One region of the Microbacterium sp. SORGH_AS_0421 genome, then DNA from elsewhere that is predicted to be linked to it. Evidence: predicted binding sites of a transcription regulator. Region 1 holds the regulator's gene; the other holds the start of a gene.
The links. The regulator LexA, encoded in region 1, represses DNA repair genes until DNA is damaged. The targets are predictions, from matches to a motif close to TCGAACANNTGTTCGA.

Region 1 (11,251 bases):
GATCGTCACTTCGGTATCGGGGCCGACGGCCTGTTGCGCGTGGTGCGGTGCGCCGCGATCGACGAGGGGGCGGATGCCGCTGCCGCGGGTGTCGAGTGGTTCATGGACTACCGCAACGCCGACGGATCGAAGGCGGAGATGTGCGGCAACGGAACCCGCGTGTTCGCGCGCTACCTGAGCGACACCGGTCTCGCCTCGCTCGACGGGGGCCTGCGCATCGGCACACGCGCGGGAGTGAAGACCTTGACACGCAGCGACCGCGGCTACGAGGTCGACCTGGGCGTCTACGCGATCGAGGGCGATGAGACCCTCGTGCGCGCCAAGGGTCTGCCGGTCGCGCGACCGGGGGTGGGTATCGACGTGGGCAATCCGCACGTCGTGGTCGCCCTTTCGTCGGACGCCGAACTCGAGGGTCTCGATCTCGCCTACCAGCCGGTGCTTGACCCGGCGCCCTTTCACGGCGCGAACGTCGAGTTCGTCGTCCCCGCCGACCCGCTCGTGCGCGACGGGGTCGGGGCGATCCGCTTGCGCGTGTTCGAGCGCGGTGTGGGCGAGACGCTGAGCTGCGGTACGGGCGTGGCCGCGGCGGCTCTGGCCGTGCGCCACTGGGCCGGGGCGGCCGCACCCGACTCCTGGGTGGTCGATACCCCGGGCGGCACGCTGGGTGTGCGCGTGGCCGAGGGTCGCGTCTACCTGTCGGGTCCCGCGTCGCTGGTCTTCACGGGCGAGGTCGCGCTGGCCTGAGGCGCGCCGCCCTGTCCTGGGCAGGCGCGATGGGCACGAGGGGATACGACCGAGCCTCGTGCGGTCGGGTGGTCTCGCGTGAGAGGCGCGATCTTGGCATCCGGTCTCGGTGAGGCGGATCGCCGCGCCGTCAGGAGACGACGTCGATGAGCTCGCTCGGCGGCGAGCCGTGCTTGCGGACGCGCAGCACACGGAAGCCCCGGCCGGTGGCGGCGCGCTGCACGCCGTAGCCGTCGGGGAAGGTCGCGGCCAGCCAGCGCTGCAGCGAATCGGAGCCCAGGTTGCGCTGCACGACGAACCAGCCGTCGCTGCGCTCCGAGAGGCGCGGGATCCAGTGCCGCAGCATGCCGTGCAGCTCGGACTTGCCGACGCGGATCGGCGGGTTGGATCGGATGGTGCGGAACGAGACGTCGTCGGGAACATCCTCGGGCCGAACGGCGTTGAGGTTGTCGAGGCCGAGCGAATCGGCGTTGCGTCTCACGAGATCGAGAGCACGCTCGTTGACGTCGACCGCCCAGACGGTCGCGTGCGGTGAGGCGAGCGCCAGAGACAGCGAGATCGGACCCCACCCGCACCCCAGGTCGAGGAAGTGCCCGCCGGCGGGAGGGGGCGGGGTGTTCGCGAGCAGCACCGATGTGCCGGCATCCACATGGTCGGGACTGAAGACGCCGCCGGCCGTGACCACCTCGAGCTCTCGACCGGCCAGCGTCACGCGGAGGTGGCGGAGCTGCTCGGGACTCGACGGCGACGCGCTGAAGTAGTGCTCGCTCCCCATCACGCCAGGATATCCGACCGTCCGCCGCACCGCGGGGACGGATAAAGTGCCAGAACACGCGGGAACACCGCGAACGGAAGGAACCCATGACCGAACAGACCACACCCCCGAGCACCGACGCGTCTCCGGTGGATCCGGTGGACCGCGTGCTCTCGCGCGCCGAAGCGCACCGCGGGGTCCGGGTCTTCGGCGCCGCTCAAGCGCTCCAGGACGTCACCACGGCCTACGGCGGCGACTCCGACGGCGATCAGTGGGACCGCGAGGAACGTGCGGCGCTGCGCCGCGTCGCAGGTCTGTCCACAGAGCTCGAAGATGTCACCGAGGTCGAGTACCGGCAGCTGCGCCTCGAGAACGTCGTGCTCGTCGGCGTGCACCCTCAGGGCGAGCAGGCGGATGCCGAGAACTCCCTGCGCGAGCTGTCGGCTCTGGCAGAGACGGCCGGTGCCGTGGTGCTCGACGGTGTGCTGCAGCGCCGGCCGCATCCGGACCCGGCGACCTATGTCGGACGCGGCAAGGCGGCGGAGCTGCGCGACATCGTCGCCGCCGTCGGTGCCGACACCGTGATCGCCGACACGGAGCTCGCCCCGAGCCAGCGGCGCGCCCTCGAAGACGTCGTCAAGGTCAAAGTGATCGACCGCACGACGGTGATCCTCGACATCTTCAGTCAGCACGCCAAGAGCCGCGAGGGTAAGGCTCAGGTCGAGCTCGCGCAGCTCGAGTACCTGCTCCCGCGTCTGCGCGGGTGGGGTGACTCGATGTCGCGTCAGGCCGGTGGACAGGTCGGCGCCGGCGGTGCCGGTATGGGCTCACGCGGACCCGGTGAGACGAAGATCGAGCTCGACCGCCGCCGCATCCGCACGAAGATGGCGCTGCTGCGCAAGCAGCTGCGCGACTTCGCTCCCGCTCGCGAGGCCAAGCGCGCCGAGCGAAAGCGGCACACCATCCCGTCGGTGGCCATCGCCGGGTACACGAACGCCGGTAAGTCGAGCCTGCTGAACCGCCTCACGAGCGCCGGTGTCCTGGTCGAGAACGCCCTGTTCGCGACGCTGGATGCCACGGTCCGCCGCTCCGAGACGAGCGACGGCCGCGTGTACACGCTGACCGACACGGTCGGTTTCGTGCGGAACCTCCCGCACCAGCTCGTCGAGGCGTTCCGGTCCACGCTCGAGGAGGTCGGCGACGCCGACGTCATCTTGCACGTCGTCGATGCCTCGCACCCCGACCCGGCCGCACAGCTCATGACGGTGCGCGACGTGATGGGCGACGTCGATGCGAACTTCGGTCAGGAGATCGTCGTCTTCAACAAGGCCGACCTCGTCGGCGAAGACGACCGCCTCGTGCTGCGGGGGCTCGCGCCGAACGCGAAGTTCGTCTCCTCGCGGACGGGTGAGGGCATCGACGAGCTCCGCGCCGCGATCGAGGACGCCCTTCCGCTGCCGGCGGTCGAGGTGCAGGCGGTCGTTCCCTACGACCGTGGCGACCTCGTCTCAGCCGTCCACGAGAGCGGACTCATCGTGGCGCAGGAGCACCGCGAGAGCGGAACGTTCCTGCACGCGCACGTGGGCGCTCGTCTCGCGGCGGAGCTTGCGGCATTCGGAGCCTGACCCGAGGCGGCGTCACGGGCCCCTGCGCGTAGGCGCGGGGCCCGTCGCCTCTCCCGGGGGGAGCGGTGGGTCCTCTCGGACGCGGGGCCGCTCCGCGTGCAGCGTCGTCTGCGTCCGTTGCGTCCCGCGCGGACTCAGCCGAGCTCGAGCGCCGGAGTGCCCGGTGTCTCGAAGCCGAACACCGCGCCGAGGAAGCCGAGTTCGCGCTCGAGCGAGTCGATCACCGTCTCGGACCGTCGGAACCCGTGGCCCTCGCCCTCGTAGCGGACGTAGGCGTGCGGCACGCCGTGTGCGGTCAGAGCATCGCGGATGGCCTCGGCCTGCGACGGCGGGACCACCCGGTCTTCCGAGCCCTGCAGGATGAGCAGGGGTACACGGAAGAGCTCCGGGCGCCCCAGGGGCGAGCGCTCGAGGTACACCGCCTCGGCCTCGGGCAGGGGCCCGATGAGGCCATCGAGGTAGCGGGCCTCGAAGTCGTGCGTGTCCTCCGCCAGGGCCCGGGCGTCTCCGACGCCGTAGCGCGAGATGCCGGCCGAGAACACGTCGGTGCGGGTCACGGCAGCCAGCACCGTCCAGCCGCCCGCCGAGCCACCCGCGATGGCGAGACGATCAGGGTCGGCGAGCCCCGCCTCGGCGAGGGCGGATGCGGCGGCCGCCACGTCGTCGACGTCGACCACGCCCCACTGGCCCCTCAGCCGGTCTCGGTACGCGCGGCCGTACCCGGTCGAGCCGCCGTAGTTGACGTCGAGGACGCCGATACCGCGACTGGTGAAGAACGCCGTCTTCGCCGAGGGGGCGGGGCCCACGTGCGAGGTGGGTCCGCCGTGGACGAGGACGACGTAGGGCGGGCGCTCGCCCGCGGCCGGCGCGACGCCGGGGTTGGTGGGGGCGTAGGCGAAGGCGTGCACCGGGCCATGGGGTCCGTCGGTGGACAGGGCGCGGGCTGCCGGCATCCATTCGTCTCCCCACGAGCCGGAACCGCCGGTGACGAGTTCCACCGCGCCGGAGTCGAGGTCGACGAGCCAGAGCCCCGAGCGTCCGCGGGCATCGGACCCCGAGACGAGGACGCGCGAGCCTCGGACGTCGTCGATCGCGGCCCCCGCGACGACGGGCACGTCGATCGGGCGCACGCCGCTGGGGGCGATCTCGACGATCTCGTCTGCCCCGTTCGTGCGGACCGCGACGACGCGTCCGTCGGCGGCTGCGCCGAACCAGCGGGTGCCGAGCACCCACAGGCCTCCGCCGGTGTCGGCATCGGCCGGGGCGAGGGGCTGGGCGTCGCCATCGAGAGGACGGCGGAAGAGGTTCCAGCGACCCTCGGGGTCGTCGGCGTAGAGCAGCTCGTCGTCCGCGATCCAGACGGGCTGCAGCGGTGCGCGTCGTTCCCCGCCGGCCACGTCGAGGATGACCCCCGTTTCGAGGTCGGCGACACGGAGGGTCGTGGCGTCCCACGGCATGTCGGGGTGGTTCCACACGATCCAGGCCAGACGACGGCCGTCGGGGGAGAGGGCGGGCTGCGCGAGGAAGTCGCTGCCCTCGGCGAGCACCTCCGTCGCGCCGTCGAGCGGGATGCGCACGATCTCGCGGCGCGGCACGCGGGACGCACCGTGTGTCTCGCGGACGGCGAGGAGCACCCCGTGCTCCCAGCGGAGGCCGCCGTGGCGTACGGCGTCGTCGGCGGGAGTGAGGGGTCGCGCGGTCCCGCCCGGGCGAAGCGCCCACACGCGTTGGTCGGTCTTCTCGACGTAGTACAGCTCGCCATCGTCGGACGCGGTCCACGCGCCGCCGCCGTACTCGTGGACGGCGGAGCGGGCGTTGGCGGGTGCGGGGAGAACCGTCTCTACGGAGCGGTCGGCCCGGCGACGCTTCACCGCGACACGACCGGCTTCGTGGGGGAGGGACTCGCCCCACCAGATCTCGTCGCCCACGAGCCGAGCCCCGTCGACGCGCGGTGACGCCTGCGCGACGGACTCGGGCGTGATCGGGGAGGGCCAGGAACCGTAGGGGAGGGTGTCAGCCATGACCCCAGCCTAGGCAGGGCCTACGACATCCACCCGCGTGGAACGGAAGAGGCCGGATGCCACCTTTGGGTTCGCATCCGGCCTCGAGTCGTCGGGCTCAGACGGTACGCAGCACCGCGACGACACGACCGAGGACGACGGCCTCGTCGCCGAGGATCGGCTCGAACGCGCTGTTGCGGGGGAGCAGCCACGTGTGGCCGTCGCGCCGACGGAAGGTCTTGACCGTCGCCTCGCCGTCGAGCATGGCGGCGACGATCTCGCCGTTCTCGGCCGTGGCCTGCGACCGGATGACGACCCAGTCGCCGTCGCAGATGGCCGCGTCGATCATCGACTCGCCCGAGACCTTGAGCATGAACAGTTCCCCCTTGCCGACGAGCTGGCGCGGGAGGGGGAAGATCTCCTCGACCTGCTGGTCGGCCGTGATGGGCACGCCGGCTGCGATACGACCGACGAGGGGCACCAGGGCGGCGTCGCCGAGGGCGGGAGCGGCGTCGGCGGGGTTCTCCGCGGCGGCGCCGGGGAGGTCGATGAGCACCTCCATCGCGCGCGTCTTGCCGGGGTCGCGGCGAAGGTAGCCGCTGAGCTCCAGCTGGTTGAGCTGGTGGGTGACGCTTGAGAGCGACTTGAGCCCGACCGCGTCGCCGATCTCGCGCATGCTCGGCGGATACCCGTGCCGCGCGATGGATCGCTGGATCACTTCGAGGATCGCCAGCTGCTTGTCGCTGAGATTCTTGCGCCGCCGGGTCTGCGGCCGTTCGCGGCCGGCGGCGGTCGTCGCGTCGGTCATCTGTGCTCCCCTCGCGCCGCGCAAACCACGGCGGAAATTCGAATGTCGGAGGTTGGTGATGAGGTCTCCGTGTCGAAACCGTATCCGGTCGACGACCCGATTGACACGGAGGCCCACGCGTGTCGCGTTCGATTCGTCTGCGATACACGAGGTCTTGACACTCGAACAGGTTCGAATATAGATTCGGAATACAGATTCGCACCACCGCCCTCCCGGCCGAGGGTGGGGTGCGAATCTCTCCCCACCAAGGAGCACATCATGAGCAGCATCGCCCTCACCGCCCCGTCCACTCGCCTGCGCATCACCGCGCGTGGCCGTCGTGTCGTGGCGTTCCTCGTTTCCCTCCCGATCGTCGCCGTGCTCTCCGTGGCGATCGTCGGTGGCGGATCCGCCCTCGCCTCCGGCGACGCCGGCGCTCCCGCCGGTTCGTTCACCGAGATCACCGTCATGAGCGGCGAGACCCTGTGGTCGATCGCCGAAGACGTGGCCCCCTCCGCCGACCCGCGCGACGTGGTGGCAGAGATCACGCGCCTCAACGCTCTGCCCGGCGGCTCGGTGTCAGCGGGTCAGCGCATCGCGATCCCCGCCGAGTACGCCCCCGCGGCCTGAACGACGGGTCGCGGCTCGTGCGCCTCGACTCCGCTCGACGCCTACGATGGGTGAGGTGACCGTACGCCTCGACGACCTTCCTCTTCGCGACGATCTGCGGGGTATGACCCCGTACGGAGCCCCGCAGGCTGCACTGCCCGTGGCGCTCAACGTGAACGAGAACACGCATCCTGTTCCGTCCGAGGTGGCTGACGACATCCTGGACGCCGTCGCTCGGGCGCTTCGGGACGTCAACCGGTACCCCGACCGCGAGTTCACCGGACTGCGCGAGGCCTTTGCGGGATACCTCGGGCACGGCCTGAACCCCGAACAGATCTGGGCGGCCAACGGCTCGAACGAAGTGCTCCAGCACATCTTGCAGGCCTTCGGTGGCCCCGGCCGTACGGCGATGGGCTTCGCTCCCACCTATTCCATGTACCCGATCCTCACGCGCGCCACGGGTGCGCGCTGGGTCACCGGGGAACGGGAGCACGACTTCACCCTCTCGCCCGCGTCAGCTGCGGCGCAGGTGCGCGAGCAGCGGCCCGACGTCGTCTTCCTCTGTGCGCCGAACAACCCGACGGGAACGCCTCTGCGCCTCGACGTGGTGGAGGCGGTGTACGACGCCACCGACGGCATCGTGATCGTCGACGAGGCGTACGAAGAGTTCGCCCCGCGGGATGAGCCGTCGGCGGTTTCTCTGCTCCCCGACCGCCCGCGGCTGGTCGTCTCGCGCACTATGAGCAAGGCCTTCGCCTTCGCCGGCGCCCGGGTGGGCTACCTCGCGGCCGACCCCGCGCTGGTCGACGCTCTCCGCCTGGTCCGTCTTCCGTACCACCTGAGTGCTCTCACGCAGGCGGCGGCGACCGCGGCTCTCGGCCACGCCGAGACGATGCTGTCGATGGTCGACGACATCGTGGCGCAACGCGACCGCATCTCTGCGACGGTGTCGGCGCTGGGCTATACGGCCCACGAGTCGTGGACCAACTTCGTCCTGTTCGGCGGTGTCGACGACCCGGCAGCCACCTGGAAGGCGCTTTACGACCGGGGTGTCCTGATTCGAGACGTCGGCATCGCCCACCACCTCCGCGTGACCGCGGGAACGGCCGACGAGACCACCGCATTCCTCGACGCGCTCGCCTCGGTAGGATCGCGATCATGACCGGCCCCGCCTCGCCCCGTACCGCTTCGATCACCCGGGAGACGAGCGAGTCCCGCGTCGAGCTCGAGCTCGACCTCGACGGTCGAGGCGTCAGCGACATCTCGACGACCGTGCCGTTCTTCGACCACATGCTCACCGCGTTCGCGAAGCACTCCCTGACCGACCTGCGCGTCCGCTCCACGGGTGACACCCACATCGACGCCCACCACACGGTCGAAGACACCTCGATCGTGCTCGGACAGGCCATCCGTCAGGCGCTCGGCGACAAGTCCGGTATCGCGCGCTACGGCGACGCTCTCGTGCCGCTCGACGAGGCCCTCGCGCAGGCCGTGGTCGACATCAGCGGTCGTCCCTACCTCGTGCACACCGGCGAGCCCACGGGCTTCGAGCACCACCTCATCGGCGGTCACTTCACCGGGTCGCTCGTGCGTCACTCGTTCGAGGCGCTCTCCATCCACGCCGGACTGACCGTCCACGTCCGTGTTCTGGGTGGGCGCGACCCGCACCACATCGCCGAAGCCGAGTACAAGGCGCTCGCGCGTGCCTTCCGCCAGGCCAAGGCTCTCGACCCCCTCGTCGACGGCATCCCGAGCACCAAGGGCGCATTGTGACGCGGAGACCCGTCGTCGCCGTCTTCGATTACGGTTCGGGCAACGTCCACTCCGCGGTCAAGGCGCTCATCGAGGCGGGCGCCGACGCGCGGCTGACTTCCGACCGTTCTCTGCTGCTCGACGCCGACGGGCTGCTGGTCCCCGGCGTCGGCGCGTTCGGTGCGGTCATGGGCGCGTTGAACGACAGCCGGGGCGGCGAGATCATCGATCGTCGTCTGGCGGGCGGTCGCCCCGTCCTGGGTATCTGCGTGGGCATGCAGGTCATGTTCGCGCGCGGTATCGAGCGCGGCGCCGACACCCCCGGCCTGGGGGAGTGGCCCGGAACCGTCGCGGAGCTCGAGGCGCCGGTGCTCCCGCACATGGGCTGGAACACCGTGGCACCCGGTGACGGGTCACGCCTGTTCGACGGCCTCGAGAAGGAGCGGTTCTACTTCGTGCACTCGTACGCGGCGCAGGACTGGTCGCTCGAGGTCGCCCCGCCGTTCCCCCAACCCGTTCTGACCTGGTGCACGTACGGGGCGCCATTCCTGGCGGCCGTCGAGAACGGCCCCCTGTCGGCCACCCAGTTCCACCCGGAGAAGTCGGGCGAAGCCGGCATCCGTCTGCTCGCCAATTGGATCGACGGGCTGCGCACGACTACTGTGTGACCTCGTGCCCCGGCTCGGCGAGATGCGCCGAAGGGTGCGAGGAGCCATGAACGATTTCGCGTCCACGCCCGAACTTGTGCTGCTTCCCGCGGTCGACGTCGCCGACGGCAAGGCCGTCCGTCTGACCCAGGGTGAGGCCGGTACAGAGACCAGCTACGGCGACCCCGTCGATGCCGCCGCGGACTTCGCCCGGCAGGGCGCTCAGTGGATCCACCTCGTGGACCTCGACGCCGCCTTCGGTCGCGGCAGCAACGCCAGCGTCATGCGCAAAGTGATCAAGCAGGTCAAGGGCGTGCAGGTCGAGCTGTCCGGCGGCATCCGCGACGACCGTTCCCTCGAGGCGGCTCTCGAGAGCGGCGCGAGCCGTATCAACCTCGGCACCGCGGCCCTCGAGAACCCCGAGTGGGCCGCCGACGTCATCAACCGCTACGGCGAGGCGATCGCGGTCGGTCTCGACGTGCGGGGCACGACCCTCGCCGCGCGCGGCTGGACCCGCGACGGCGGCGACCTGTGGACGGTGCTCGAGCGCCTCGAAGACGCCGGTTGCAGCCGATACGTCGTCACCGACGTCACGAAGGACGGCACTCTCCGCGGCCCCAACATCGAGCTGCTGCGCGAGATGACGCAGCGCACCCCCAAGCCGATCGTCGCCTCGGGCGGCGTCTCGAGCCTTGACGACATCGCGGCCCTGCGCGAGCTCGTCCCGCTCGGTGTCGAGGGCGCGATCGTCGGCAAGGCGCTCTACGCGGGCCAGTTCACCCTGGCCGAGGCGCTGGATGTCGCCGGACACTGACGATCCGCACGGCCACGCCCGCGGCGCCCACGCGGATTCCGCAGGCGTCCCGTGGGAGGGCCGGAGCTTCTCGGCCAACCCCCACTCGGGGGACGACGGATCCGCCGATCCGGCGCTGCTGGCGGCTCTCCTGGCGTTCCGCGCGGGCGAGGGCGATGCCCGCTCCGTCGTCGACGCGTATCGCGACGCGCGCTTGCTCATTCCGTTGGTGGCGGAGAAGGGCGACCACGGCATCGGAGCGCACGGCCTCAATGTCGACAAGACCCAGGAACTGTCGATCGTGACGGTAGCCGCGCCCGACGGTCGCAAAGTGCTCCCGGTCTTCACCTCGGTGACGGCTCTGCAGACGTGGGATGCCACCGCACGGCCGGTGCCCGCCGACGGACGGCGCACGGCGCTGGCGGCGGCATCGGAGGACACCGAACTCATCGTCGTCGATCCCGCGTCAGAGACGGAGTTCGTCATCCGCCGTCCGGCCGTGTGGGCGATCGCTCAGGGCGAGCCCTGGGAGCCCGCGCACACCTCGCCCTCGATCTTCACCGGGCTTCACGAGAGCATCGCCGGAGAGCTGGCCGTCCTCGATCTCGCCGTCGAGTCGGGAGACCCGACCGGGCGTCTGCGCGGGCCTGAACTCGTCGTGCACCTGCAGCTCATGTCCGGCCTCGAGCAGGAGGAACTGGATGCCACGCTGGCGCGTCTGGCGCGACGCTGGTCGGCGGACGATCGGATCGCTGTCCTCGTCGACTCCCTGACGGTCAAGCTCCACCGCAGCACCGAGTCCTGACGGGGGCGTTCCGCTCGTCACCAGAACAGGACGGTGCGTCGAGAACAGGCCACCCCGGCGTCCGGACCCCTGTCCTCGTGACATCCCCTGTGCTCGTGACAGCAGCCGGGGCGTCGCCCGCTCCCATACCCCGCGGATGTCACGGAAGAGGTGGCCTGCGGCACAGGGCGCAGTGATGCCCCCTTCCCCGGGCAATCGGGGAAGGGGCCCCACTCTTGCCTTGGGAAGGGGGCATCACGAAGCCCGGTACCCCAGAACGACAGACTTACGTGACGGGCCCCGTCCACTTCTCGCCCGGGCCCTTGCCGATCGGGTCCTGGATCGTCGACGCCTCGCGGAAAGCCAACTGCAGCGACCGCAGGCCATCGCGCAGGGAGCGGGCGTGCATGTCGCTGATCTCGGGAGCTCCGGCGGTGATGAGGCCGGCGAGGGCGTTGATGAGCTTGCGGGCTTCGTCGAGGTCGAGCTGCTGGCCGGGGTCGTCGGCGAGTCCGGTCTTGACCGCGGCGGCGCTCATGAGGTGGACCGCGGCGGTGGTGATGACCTCGACGGCGGGGACATCGGCGATGTCACGCGTGGCGGAAGAGGCTGCACGCTCCTGCTCCTCCCAGCGGGCGAGGCGCTCGTCTTCGGCTCCGTGGCGGTGTGTGCCCTGGTCGTGGGCGGGCTGGTCGGAGGGGATCGTGTCCACGTGAATCTCTCTGCTAGACTATGGCGGGCTTCGGAGTGTTTCAC
Region 2 (11,251 bases), 800 kb from region 1:
GCCGCCTCGAGGATCGAGCCGTGCGGGGCGTCGAACCAGCCCTCGATCCCGGTGCGTCGTTCGCTGCGCTCTTCGCGCGCGAAGGGGCGCCCCGAGTCGAGCCACCACTGGCGCTGCGTCGAGCTCTCCCACTCCTCGAGCGTCGTGATGTCGCGGAAGCGGTACAGCATGTACCAGAGGTCGCTGTCTTCACCCGCGCGCACCCACCCCGAGCCGAGGAAGCCCGGGAAAGTGGTCGCGAGGTCGGTGCCGGCCTGCATCCAGGAGGTCGCTTCGGCGGTGCGCGTCGGGTCGATGCGCCGCTCGATCGCCACCGTGATGGGGTGGGCGTCGGTGTCTGCCATGCGTCTATCTTCGTGCAGGTCCGGCGGCCGAGATCCCCGAACCCGTCGGAGGGTCCGGTGCCGCGCACGGCGATCGAGAGCAAGGGCTGCGACGGAACAGCCGTTCGCCGCCGGATCGGCCTGTTGAGGCGGCATCCTCCTGTTCTGGTGCCCGAGGGCGGGAACGTGGATGCCATTCCCAGGCGCGACCGGTAACGTGGTGTGGTCGGCTCTGGACACCGTGCGTGACGCGCGGATGGGTTTGTGAGTCCAAGGGGCCGATGGACAGGACGCGATCGCGGCCTCGACCATCACTAGTGAATTGGCCCCCGGCCGACGAGAGTCCGGGTATCGCACCGCCACGAGCGGTGTCGCTGTTTCGCGCGAACAGAACCCAGGAAGTTTTTCCATGCCCAAGAACAAGAAGCCCGCCGGCGGCCGCGCCGCCAAGAACTTCGAGCCCCGCTACGGCGCGAAGACCTCGTTCCAGGACCGCAAGCGTCGTCCCGGTGCAGAGGGTCCCGCCAAGCCCGGGAGCAAGAGCCCCAACCACCGCGGGTACCGTCCCGAGGCCGAGGCGACCCCCGACAAGGGCCGCTGGAACGCCGCCGACCGCGCCGGCCGTGCCGAGGCCCGCAACATCCGCTCGTCGGCACGCGACGATCGGCCCGCCCGGTCGTTCGACCGCAACGATCGTCCCGCACGTTCGTTCGACCGTGACGAGCGGCCCCGTCGTGACGCCGGCGACCGTCCCGCGCGTTCGTTCGATCGCGACGACCGTCCGGCTCGTTCGTTCGATCGGAACGATCGTCCGGCGCGTTCGTTCGATCGCGACGACCGCCCGGCTCGTTCGTTCGACCGGAGCGACCGCCCGGCTCGCTCGTTCGACCGTGACGAGCGTCCCCGTCGGGACGTCGGCGACCGTCCCGCCCGTTCGTTCGATCGCAACGACCGTCCGGCTCGTTCGTTTGACCGGAACGATCGTCCCGCGCGTTCGTTCGACCGTGATGAGCGTCCCCGTCGGGACGTCGGCGACCGTCCGGTCCGTTCGTTCGATCGCAACGACCGTCCGGCTCGTTCGTTTGACCGGAACGATCGTCCCGCGCGTTCGTTCGACCGTGATGAGCGTCCCCGTCGTGACGCCGGCGACCGTCCGGTCCGTTCGTTCGATCGCAACGACCGTCCGGCTCGTTCGTTCGACCGGAGCGACCGTCCGGCGCGTTCGTTCGATCGCGACGACCGCCCGGCTCGTTCGTTCGACCGCAGCGACCGCCCAGCTCGTTCGTTCGACCGCAACGACCGCCCGGCACGCTCGTTCGACGACCGCCCGCGTCGCAACGACGGCCCGAGCCGCAGCGATTGGAACAGCACTCCGAAGCGCTCCGCGGAGCACGAGCAGCGCGTCGACGTGGTGCACGAGCGCCTGCAGGCCGAGGCCGTGGATGCCGCCACGGTCACCGGCGCAGGCTTCGCCGAGCTGGGTCTCGGCGACAATCTCGTCCGCGCCCTCGCCGGTCTCGGCGCAGCGAGCCCCTTCCCGATCCAGGCGGCCACGGTCGCCCCGATCCTCGAAGGACGCGACGTCCTCGCCCGCGGCCGCACCGGCTCGGGCAAGACGATCGCCTTCGGTGCGCCGCTGGTCGAGAGCATCCTGCGCTCGCAGGCGGGTCAGCGTCGCGAGTTCGGACGCGCCCCCAAGGCGATCATCCTCGCTCCCACGCGCGAGCTCGCCCTGCAGATCGACCGCACCGTGCAGGTGCTCGCGCGCAGCGTGGGCCTGTTCACCACCCAGGTCTACGGCGGCGTGCCCCAGGCGCGTCAGGTCGGTGCGCTCAAGAAGGGCGTCGACATCGTCATCGGCACCCCGGGCCGCATCGAAGACCTGCTGAACCAGGGCAAGCTCGACCTCTCGCAGGTGCAGATCGCCGTCCTCGACGAGGCGGATCACATGTGTGAGCTCGGCTTCCTCGAGCCCGTGCAGCGGATCCTCCGTGCGACCAAGAAGGGTAGCCAGAAGCTTCTCTTCTCGGCCACCCTCGACCGCGAGGTCGCGGCCCTGGTCGACGAGTTCCTCGTCGAGCCGGCCGTCTACGAGGTCGCCGGCGAGGACCAGGACTCGAGCACCATCGAACACCGCGTCCTCGTCATCGAGCACCGCGACAAGGCGCAGATCCTCGACTCGCTCGTCGACCGCGAGGGCAAGACCCTCGTGTTCGCCCGCACCCGTGCCTACGCCGAGATGCTCGCCGAGCAGTTCGACGACGCCGGCATCGCCGCGGTCGCTCTGCACGGCGACCTCAACCAGCAGAAGCGCACGCGCAACCTCGAGAAGCTCACCTCGGGTCGCGTCAACGTGCTCGTCGCCACCGATGTCGCCGCTCGCGGCATCCACGTCGACGACATCGACCTGGTCATCCAGGCCGACGCTCCCGACGAGTACAAGACGTACCTGCACCGCTCGGGCCGCACCGGCCGCGCGGGTCGCGCCGGCACGGTGGTCACGCTGATCACGCGTCAGCGTCGCCGTCGGATGACCGAGCTGCTCGACCGCGCCGAGATCCAGGCTCCCTTCGAAGAGACCGCGCTCGGTGACGACGTGCTCGAGGAGCTCTCGGGTCGTCAGCTCTCGAACGTCGACGCGTAACCCGTCGCTCGAAGCCCCCGTCACGTTCAGCGACGGGGGCTTCGTGCATCCTCGGGATGCCGGGACCGCGAGAACCGTCGAGCCCCCGCGCCGCTGGCCGGCCCTCAGAACAACGTCGGCTCGCTGGCCGGGGCGACACGGGGACGACCGGATGCCGGAACGCCGGTGACACGGACCGGGCCGAGGCTGCTGGCGGGCGGTGTCCTCGCGGCCAATCCCGGCTGCGGTCGGCCACGAGGATGGTCGTCCTCGTCCCACCCGTCGAGACGATGCATGCGCAGGAGTGGCCGCATGCGCTTGCCGAGCCACGTACGGTAGGCCTTCGGGGCCGTCGTCGAGACCCCCGGGTACAGCCCGAGATACGACGAGACCAGGTGCGGCTGCTCGCGCTCGAGCCAGTCGAAGAACCACTGTTTCGCACCGGGGCGAAGGTGGAGTGCGCCGTAGACGACGCGTGCGGCACCGGCCTCGCGAATGCGCGCGAGGGCGTCGTCGAGGGCGGCGATCGAGTCGGTGAGGTGCGGCATGATCGGCATGAGGAACACCGTCACCCGGAATCCTGCCGCGGTCGCCGCGCGCACGGTCTCGAGCCGGGCTTCGGCACTGGGCGTGCCCGGTTCGATCGAGTGCTGGAGGACGTCGTCGAAGACGGCGATCGACATCGCCAGCGTGACCTTCACCTGCTTCGAGGCCTCGGCGAGCAGAGGGAGGTCCCGTCGAAGCAGCGTGCCCTTGGTGAGGATCGAGAAGGGTGTGCCGTTGTCGGTGAGGGCCCCGACGATGTCGGGCATGAGGCGGTACCGACCCTCCGCGCGCTGATAGGGATCGGTGTTCGTCCCGAGCATCACGGGCTCGCGCGCCCACGACCCCCGGCGCACCTCGGTGCGCAGGACGTCGGCCACGTTCACCTTCACCACGATCTGCGAGTCGAAGTCGGCCCCGTAGTCCAGGTCGAGGTACTCGTGAGTCTTGCGAGCGAAGCAGTTGTGGCTGATGACGCCGTTCGCGACGAAATCCTCGGTGTCCGTCGTGATGTCGATCATGTCGATGTCGTAGCCGATGTCCTCGATGCTCACGACTCTCACGTCCACGCTGGTCTCGACCGTTGTCCCGCAGACATCGAGTGTGCGCGTGATGGACGGGTGGGCGATATCGAAGAATCGTTGTCTCGAGGCGAGCCCTCCGCGCAGGCGGACATCCGACACAGTGCCCGGGCGAGAGGGTTCGCGAACGGTATCGAATCGGAACGCGGCGAAGGCCTCTTCGGCCAACGAGAGAAGTTCGTCGTTCGCGTTGCTTATGCGCAGGATTTCGCCCGAGTCAGAGCCCTTCGCGTCGAAGATGCCCCCGAGGAAGCCAGCCATCCACTCCCGGCTTCGCGTCCGCGGTATCGCGACGTAGTCCTCGAGGCGCGCGACATCGTCCGTCTTCGCCGTGTGAAGAGCCGTCATGGGCCGGCGATGAGCGGGCACGGAGACGGGGCGGACCATCGTGACGATGCCGATCTGTTCGAGAAGCTCCTTTGCGAGATCGAGCGCCTCACGATCGGCCAGGGCGAGGCGAAATCGGTGGATTTCTCGGACTCGATTCTCGTCGTCGTGGGTCTTGTGGGAGATCGCCGCGTCACCGCGCACCATGCCCGTCAGATACCCTTTGCGCCAGTCCGGATCCGGCGCTTCCACGGAGGGAGGGGCGCCCGTTCCGAAACCCTGCAGACGGTTCGACACCGTGAGGTGGGGGCGCTGTCGGCCCGCGACGGGGGAGTCGGTGACGTGTTTCCATCCGTGCTCCGTCAGGAACCGGTGGTCTGCGCTGCACTCGATCTCGGTGCCGTCCGCGAGGGTGACGCGATGGAGGCGTTTGCGAGTGCTCCACTTCGCGCGAACGGTCGTTCGCACATAACGGCGGTCTCGCGATCCCCCCTCGGTGCCGATGATCTCGTCTCCGACACGGATCTGCGACAGGGGGACCCGTCGGCCGTCCGCTTTCAAGATGAGGGTGTCCGGGGACAGGCAATACGAACACGCATGGCTGCAGCCGCGATAGGGGTTCACGGTCCAGTCGAACGGCATGGCCGAGGCACCGGGGACGCGATTCAGCGCGCTCTTGCAGAGCACCTCGTGAAACGTCATCCCGGCGAACTCCGGCGTCGTCACCGAGCGGACGAGGCCGTCCATCCGCTCCATGCCCGGGAGCGCCGCCGTGTCGTCCACCCCCAGCTGCTGACCCTGCCATCTCATGAGAACAGTCGAACACATGTTCGACGATACGGCAACACCGTGCCTGGTCCTTTCGAGTCCAGGTTCGAGACCCGCGCCCCGACCCCACCCGGGTCGACCGTTCAGGATGCACCAGCGACAATGGAGGGGTGACAAGCCACGACCCCGAGACCTCGCCCCGCCGCGCCCGCGCGCGCGGAGGCCGAGCGGCTCGCGACCGCGGCCCTCACCCTTCCTGATGTCGTCGCCGACGACGCCCCCGCCGCGGCATCGACACGTCGCGCGCTGCGCCGCGATGCCGACGCCCCTCAGGAAAGAGCGTCCGAGACCCGTGGCATCCGTCGACTCGCTCCCGTCCTCCTCCGACGCCGCCTTGCGGGGGTGGCCGCGGCCGTCGTCGTGATCGCCGGGTGCGCCATCGCGGTCGGTGCTGCCGCCTCGGGGGGTTTACCCGAGTCGGCGAGCGATGCCGTCGCGCAGATCGCGGGCCCTCCGGCCGTCGCCGACGACGGCATCCCCGTGCCCCAGCTCGCCGCCGTCGCCGCCACGGCGACACCATGCGACGATCCCGCCTTCACGACCGCGCTCGCCGCGGGGGACGACGCCGCCGTCATCGACGCCGCCGGTGGCGGTGGGGCCTTCCGCGCAGCGGTGGCATCCGGGATCGCCCCCTGCGTCTCGCTCTCCGACCCGAACCGCGAGTGGCTCGTCGTCAACAAGCAGCGCCCGTACGACCCGGTCGACTACCAGCCCGGCGACCTCGTCATGCCCGCCGATGTGCGCGCCCTCGAGGACTCGGCCCTGCGTGCTCCCGCCGCGCGCGCTCTCACCTCGCTCGTGAAAGCGGCGGCCGACGCCGGCGTCGGCGAGATCGGCTACCTCAGCGCCTACCGCTCGTACACGACGCAGAAGTCGACCTACGCCGGGCGGGTGGCGGTCGGGGGTGTCGCCGAAGCGGATCGAGAGAGCGCGCGGCCCGGCTACAGCGAACACCAGTCGGGGATGGCCGTGGACATCGTCCCGTGCAAGGGCTCGTGCAAGACCCTCGACGACGTGGCGGCGTCGCCGCAGGGCGCGTGGGTGCGCGATCACGCGTGGGAGTACGGCTTCATCACCCGGTACGCCGAGGGTCGCGAGAGCGTCAGCGGTTACGAGCCCGAGGCCTGGCACCTGCGCTACATCGGCCCGGAGCTCGCCCGCGCGTATCACGAGGGCGGTTTCACCACCCTCGAGGAGTTCTTCGGGCTGCCGGCCGCGCCGACCTACTGACTCAGTTGACGACACCCGCGCTGCAGGTCTGCTGCGCGGCGCTCGAGCCGGTGATGGCGGGTGGGAGGGCGATGGCGCCCGTGCGGGGATCGACCTCGCCCGGCTCGACCGCGGGATCTTCCGTGGGCGACACCTGCTCTCCCGGGGTCGGTTCGGCGATGACCGTACCGTCGTTGACCGACACCCCTCCGGTCACTTCGATGGAACGGTTCTCGCGCAACGCGTCCCAGAGCACCTCGGCCGCGGCGTCGTCGGGCTCCACGCGATTGGCATCCGAGCGGGCGGTGACGGTCGGATACTGAACGAAGACGATGTCTTCGAACGGCACGTCCTTCACCGCGGACGCGACCTGGACGAGGGTCAGCGGATTCGTCAGGCTCTGCGTCGGCGTGACGTTTCGAAGGCCCGTCGAAGCCAAGCGCAGCACCGTCGAGGGGTTCGACAGCACCTCCTCGCTGACGAGCTTGCGCGCCAGGCGAGACATGTACTGCTGCTGATTGCTCACGCGGGCCAGGTCGCTGCCGCCCACTCCGTATCGGGTGCGGAGGAACTGCAGCGCCTCGAGGCCCTGGATGGTCCGCGGTCCCGCTTCCCAGTCGATGCCCGTGTTCGCGTCGCGCATGTCGCTCGCGAGGCAGATCTCGACGCCGCCGATCGCGTTGGTGATCTCGATGACGCCGCCGAAGGTGACCATCGCGCCGAATTGGATCTGCTGGCCGCTCATGTCGGAGATGGCGGTGATCACGCACGAGAGTCCGCCGTAGGTGTAGAGCTCGTTGATCTGCAGGGTGCCGCCGCCGAAGCGACCCCCGTCGGCGGTGTCGCACGCGGGGGCGTCGAAGATGAGGTCGCGCGGGAACGAGACGACCGTGACCTTCCGGGGCTCTTCCGAGATGTGCAGGAGGATGTTCACGTCGTTCAGGCGTCCGCCCGCGTCCGCACCCCCGCACCCCCGCACCGGTCGCCCAAGAGGGCGATGAGCTCTTCTTCGCATTCGTCGATGCCGACGAGCATCATGTTCACCCCGCCCGAGAGCGCCCCGAGGTCGGGCGGGACGGCCGGCTGGTTCTCGACGACGACGGCCTCTTCGACGAAGTCGGCCGTGAGGTCGTACGCCGTGTACGACACGACTCCGATCGCTGCGACGACACCGACCACCGCGGCGACGGCGAGGAGCTTCGCGAGCTGGCCGAGCGGGTTCGGCGAACGCAGACGGGCGTGCTGCGCGACGGTGCGACGGCGCCGGGGCATGGCTCCTCCTCGGGTTTCGTCGAGTCTAGGGGGACGGGATGCCGAGACCCCGGCGCGACGCCTGGCGGGGCGGGCCGACGATCGTCGTTTTCGGACGCCGTCCAAACTGAACGTTGGTGATGAAAGCGCTCTGAGTTATGTTTGTGCAACGCGCGCCACCGTTGCCGCGCAGATCGCTCAATTCATCCCCCCGTTTGGAGCGCACGATGGGTCGAACCCTGCGTTCGGTCGCGGCCATTTCCCTGGCCGGACTGTTCACCGTTGCCGGAGCCACAGCCGTTCAGGCTGCTGACGTGGGCGAGGGGGTGACCCCTCCCACACCCATCGAATCGGCCACGGGCCGATACATCGTCGTGCTCGACGAGGCCCCCGTCGCCACCTACGACGGCAGCGAGCCGGGTCTCGACGCCACCAAGTCCGACGAGGCGCGGCTCGATACCGATTCCCCGCAGGTGCGCGAATACTCCGCCTTCCTCGAGGAGCGCCAGCAGAACGTCGCCGACGAGGCGGGCGTCCGCCCCGACAACTCCTACACGATCGCCGTCAACGGCTTCAGTGCGAGCATGAACCCGAACCAGGCGGCCAAGCTCGCCGCGACCAAGGGCGTGCAGAAGGTCGTCCCCGACGAGATCCGCCACCCAGTCGCGGTCCCGTCCACCGAGTTCCTCGGCCTCGAGGGCGACAACGGCGTCTGGAACCGGATCGGCGGCATCGGCTCCGCGGGCGAAGGCGTCGTCGTCGGCGTGGTCGACACCGGCATCGCCCCTGAGAACCCGGCGTTCGCGGGCGAGCCGCTCGGCACCGCCGCCGGTTCCCAGCCCTACCTCGCCGGCAACGACGTGGTGTTCCGCAAGGGCGACGGCACCGACTTCCGCTCGCCGCGCGTGGCGGAGGGCAACGGCTGGTCGCTCTCCGACTACTCGACCAAGCTGGTCGGCGCGCGCTACTTCGACCAGGGTGCCGCGGCCACCGGGTTCACCTTCGAGGCCGACTACCGCTCGCCGCGCGACGGCGACGCGCACGGCTCCCACACTGCGAGCACCGCGGCGGGCAACAACGGTGTCGACGCCAGCGTGGAGGGCGTCGACTTCGGCGCCATCTCCGGGGTCGCTCCGGCCGCCAAGGTCGCCGCGTACAAGGCGTGCTGGGCGGGGCCCGACCCCCTCGTCACCACCGACGACGTCTGCGCCCTGAGCGACCTGCTCGGCGCGATCAACGCCGCGGTCTCCGACGGCGTCGACGTCATCAACTACTCGATCGGCGGTGGCGCCGCCACCACGACCCTCTCGCTCGAGGACCAGGCGTTCTTCAACGCCGCCGCGGCGGGCGTCTTCGTCTCGGTCTCGGCGGGCAACTCCGGTCCCGGCGCCTCGACCGCCGACCACGCCTCGCCCTGGTACACGACGGTCGCAGCCTCGACGATCCCCACCTACGAGGGAACCGTGAAACTGGCCGACGGTTTCCAGGCCGCCGGTGCCACGGTGTCGGTCCGCGAAGGTCAGGACGTGACGGCCCCCGTGGTCTACGCGGGTGACATCGCGGCATCCGGAGCCGATCCCGCGGGCGCTGCGCTGTGCCTGATCGGATCGCTCGACCCCGCGAAGGCCGCGGGCAAGATCGTCGTGTGCGACCGCGGTCAGAACGCGCGTGTCGAGAAGTCGCAGGCCGTCAAGGACGCCGGCGGTGTGGGCATGATCCTCGTCAACGTAACCCCCGCCTCGGTGGACAACGACTTCCATTCGGTGCCCACCGTGCACATCGATGCGCGCTACCGCGACGCGCTGCTCGCCTACGTGCGCGGCACGGCGGATGCCACCGCGACCCTCGTGGGCGAGAACGTCACGGGTGTCGAGACGCCGACGCCGCAGGTCGCGGGCTTCTCGAGCCGCGGTCCCATGCTCGCCGACGGCAGCGACATCCTGAAGCCCGACGTGTCGGCTCCCGGTGTCGCGATCCTCGCCGCCGCAGCGAACGCCCCCGGCGCCACCCCGACGTTCGAGTTCCTCTCGGGGACGTCGATGTCGTCGCCGCACGTCGCCGGTCTCGGCGCGCTGTACCTGGGCGAGCGTCCGCTCGCGACGCCGGCCGAGGTGAAGTCCGCGATGATGACCACCGCGTACGACACCGTCGACGCCGAGGGCGCTCCCGCGCAGGACCCCTTCGCGCAGGGCGCGGGGCACGTGGACCCGACGAAGTATTTCGATCCCGGCCTGCTGTACCTCAACGGTCCGGCCGACTGGGCGGCGTTCCTGCAGGGCAAGGGCCTCGAGGACTTCGGCGTCGCCCCGATCGACGGCAGCGACCTCAACCTCGCGTCGATCTCGATCGGTTCGCTCGCGAAGCCGCAGACCGTCACGCGCACGGTCACCTCGACGAAGGCCGGCACGTTCTCGGCATCCGTCGACGTGCCCGGGGTGGATGCCACGGTCGAGCCGTCGACGCTCGAGTTCGGTGCGGCCGGGGAGCAGAAGACGTTCACCGTGACGTTCTCGCGCACGGATGCCGCGGCCGAGCAGTGGACGAGCGGCTTCCTCACCTGGGCCGGCGACGGCACGCAGGTGCGCTCGCCGATCGTCATCCGCCCCGCGACCGCCGAGGCTCCGGCCGAGGTCTCGGGTACGGGCCTGTCCGGCTCGACGAAGGTCGAGATCCTCCCGGGCGTCGGCGGAGAGCTGCCGCTGACGGTATCGGGCCTCGCGGCTCAGACGCTGCTGACCGACCCGGGCAATCCCGTCGAGGGTCACACCGGAAACCAGGATTCCGGTGACGCCGACGGCTATGTGCGGTGGACCGTCGACGTGCCCGAGGGGACGACTCTCTCGCGCTTCGACCTCGACTCGTCGGACGACACCGGGAGCGACCTCGATCTGTTCGTCTCGCGCGTGGTCAGCCCCGACGACCTGCGGTACTACGAGCGCTTCACCTCGGCGACGGCCTCGGCCGACGAGCGGGTGACGCTGCCGAACCCCACTGCGGGGACGTACCTCATCGAGGCCAACCTGTACTCGTCCACGGGACCGTTCACGTGGGACATGACCTACGCGAACGTCACCCCCGGCGGAGAGGGGCAGCTGACGGCGACGCCGAACCCGATCCCCGTCGAGCAGGGCGCGGCGGTGTCGTACGACCTGTCGTGGCAGGGACTCGCGGCGCAGACCCGCTACCTCGGCCTCGTGCGGTACGGCGACTCCGACGTGCAGACGGTGCTGACCGTCGACTCGGGCGAAGCCGCTCCGGCGATCGTCGATGCCCCGACGATCTCGGGCACGGCGAAGCTCGGACGCACCCTCACGGCCACCCCCGGCACGTGGAACCCGGCCGACGTCACCACGACGTACCAGTGGCTGCGCGACGGCGAGCCCGTGAACGGCGCCACGTCGGCGTCGTACCGCGTGCAGCGCGCCGACCTCGGGCGCGTACTCGCCGTGCGAGTCACGGCGACGTCTCCGGCCAACGGGCTGACGGCGACCGCCGACAGCGCCGGGGTGCCGATCGTCGTCGGGTCGTTCACGACGGTCACCGTCGACCCCTGGGTCGGTCGCACC

Region 2: the regulator LexA is predicted to act here: its motif matches at 5,216-5,231, upstream of QE416_RS06875 (intein-containing Rv2578c family radical SAM protein).

The regions. Positions count from the first base shown of each region.
Region 1 is NZ_JAUTAO010000001.1:2,249,844-2,261,094, forward strand. Features, by position in the region: gene dapF (diaminopimelate epimerase) at 1-744, shown strand, start outside; gene QE416_RS10690 (class I SAM-dependent methyltransferase) at 875-1,519, opposite strand; gene hflX (GTPase HflX) at 1,606-3,123, shown strand; gene QE416_RS10700 (prolyl oligopeptidase family serine peptidase) at 3,258-5,144, opposite strand; gene lexA (transcriptional repressor LexA) at 5,242-5,931, opposite strand; gene QE416_RS10710 (LysM peptidoglycan-binding domain-containing protein) at 6,190-6,540, shown strand; gene QE416_RS10715 (histidinol-phosphate transaminase) at 6,587-7,681, shown strand; gene hisB (imidazoleglycerol-phosphate dehydratase HisB) at 7,678-8,292, shown strand; gene hisH (imidazole glycerol phosphate synthase subunit HisH) at 8,289-8,939, shown strand; gene priA (bifunctional 1-(5-phosphoribosyl)-5-((5-phosphoribosylamino)methylideneamino)imidazole-4-carboxamide isomerase/phosphoribosylanthranilate isomerase PriA) at 8,986-9,732, shown strand; gene QE416_RS10735 (SseB family protein) at 9,716-10,516, shown strand; gene QE416_RS10740 (DUF1844 domain-containing protein) at 10,782-11,207, opposite strand.
Region 2 is NZ_JAUTAO010000001.1:1,449,165-1,460,415, forward strand. Features, by position in the region: partial or broken gene QE416_RS16490 (antibiotic biosynthesis monooxygenase) at 1-344, opposite strand, end outside; gene QE416_RS06870 (DEAD/DEAH box helicase) at 733-2,967, shown strand; gene QE416_RS06875 (intein-containing Rv2578c family radical SAM protein) at 3,072-5,207, opposite strand; gene QE416_RS06880 (M15 family metallopeptidase) at 5,568-6,455, shown strand; gene QE416_RS06885 (LCP family protein) at 6,457-7,368, opposite strand; gene QE416_RS06890 (hypothetical protein) at 7,374-7,706, opposite strand; gene QE416_RS06895 (S8 family serine peptidase) at 7,913-11,251, shown strand, end outside.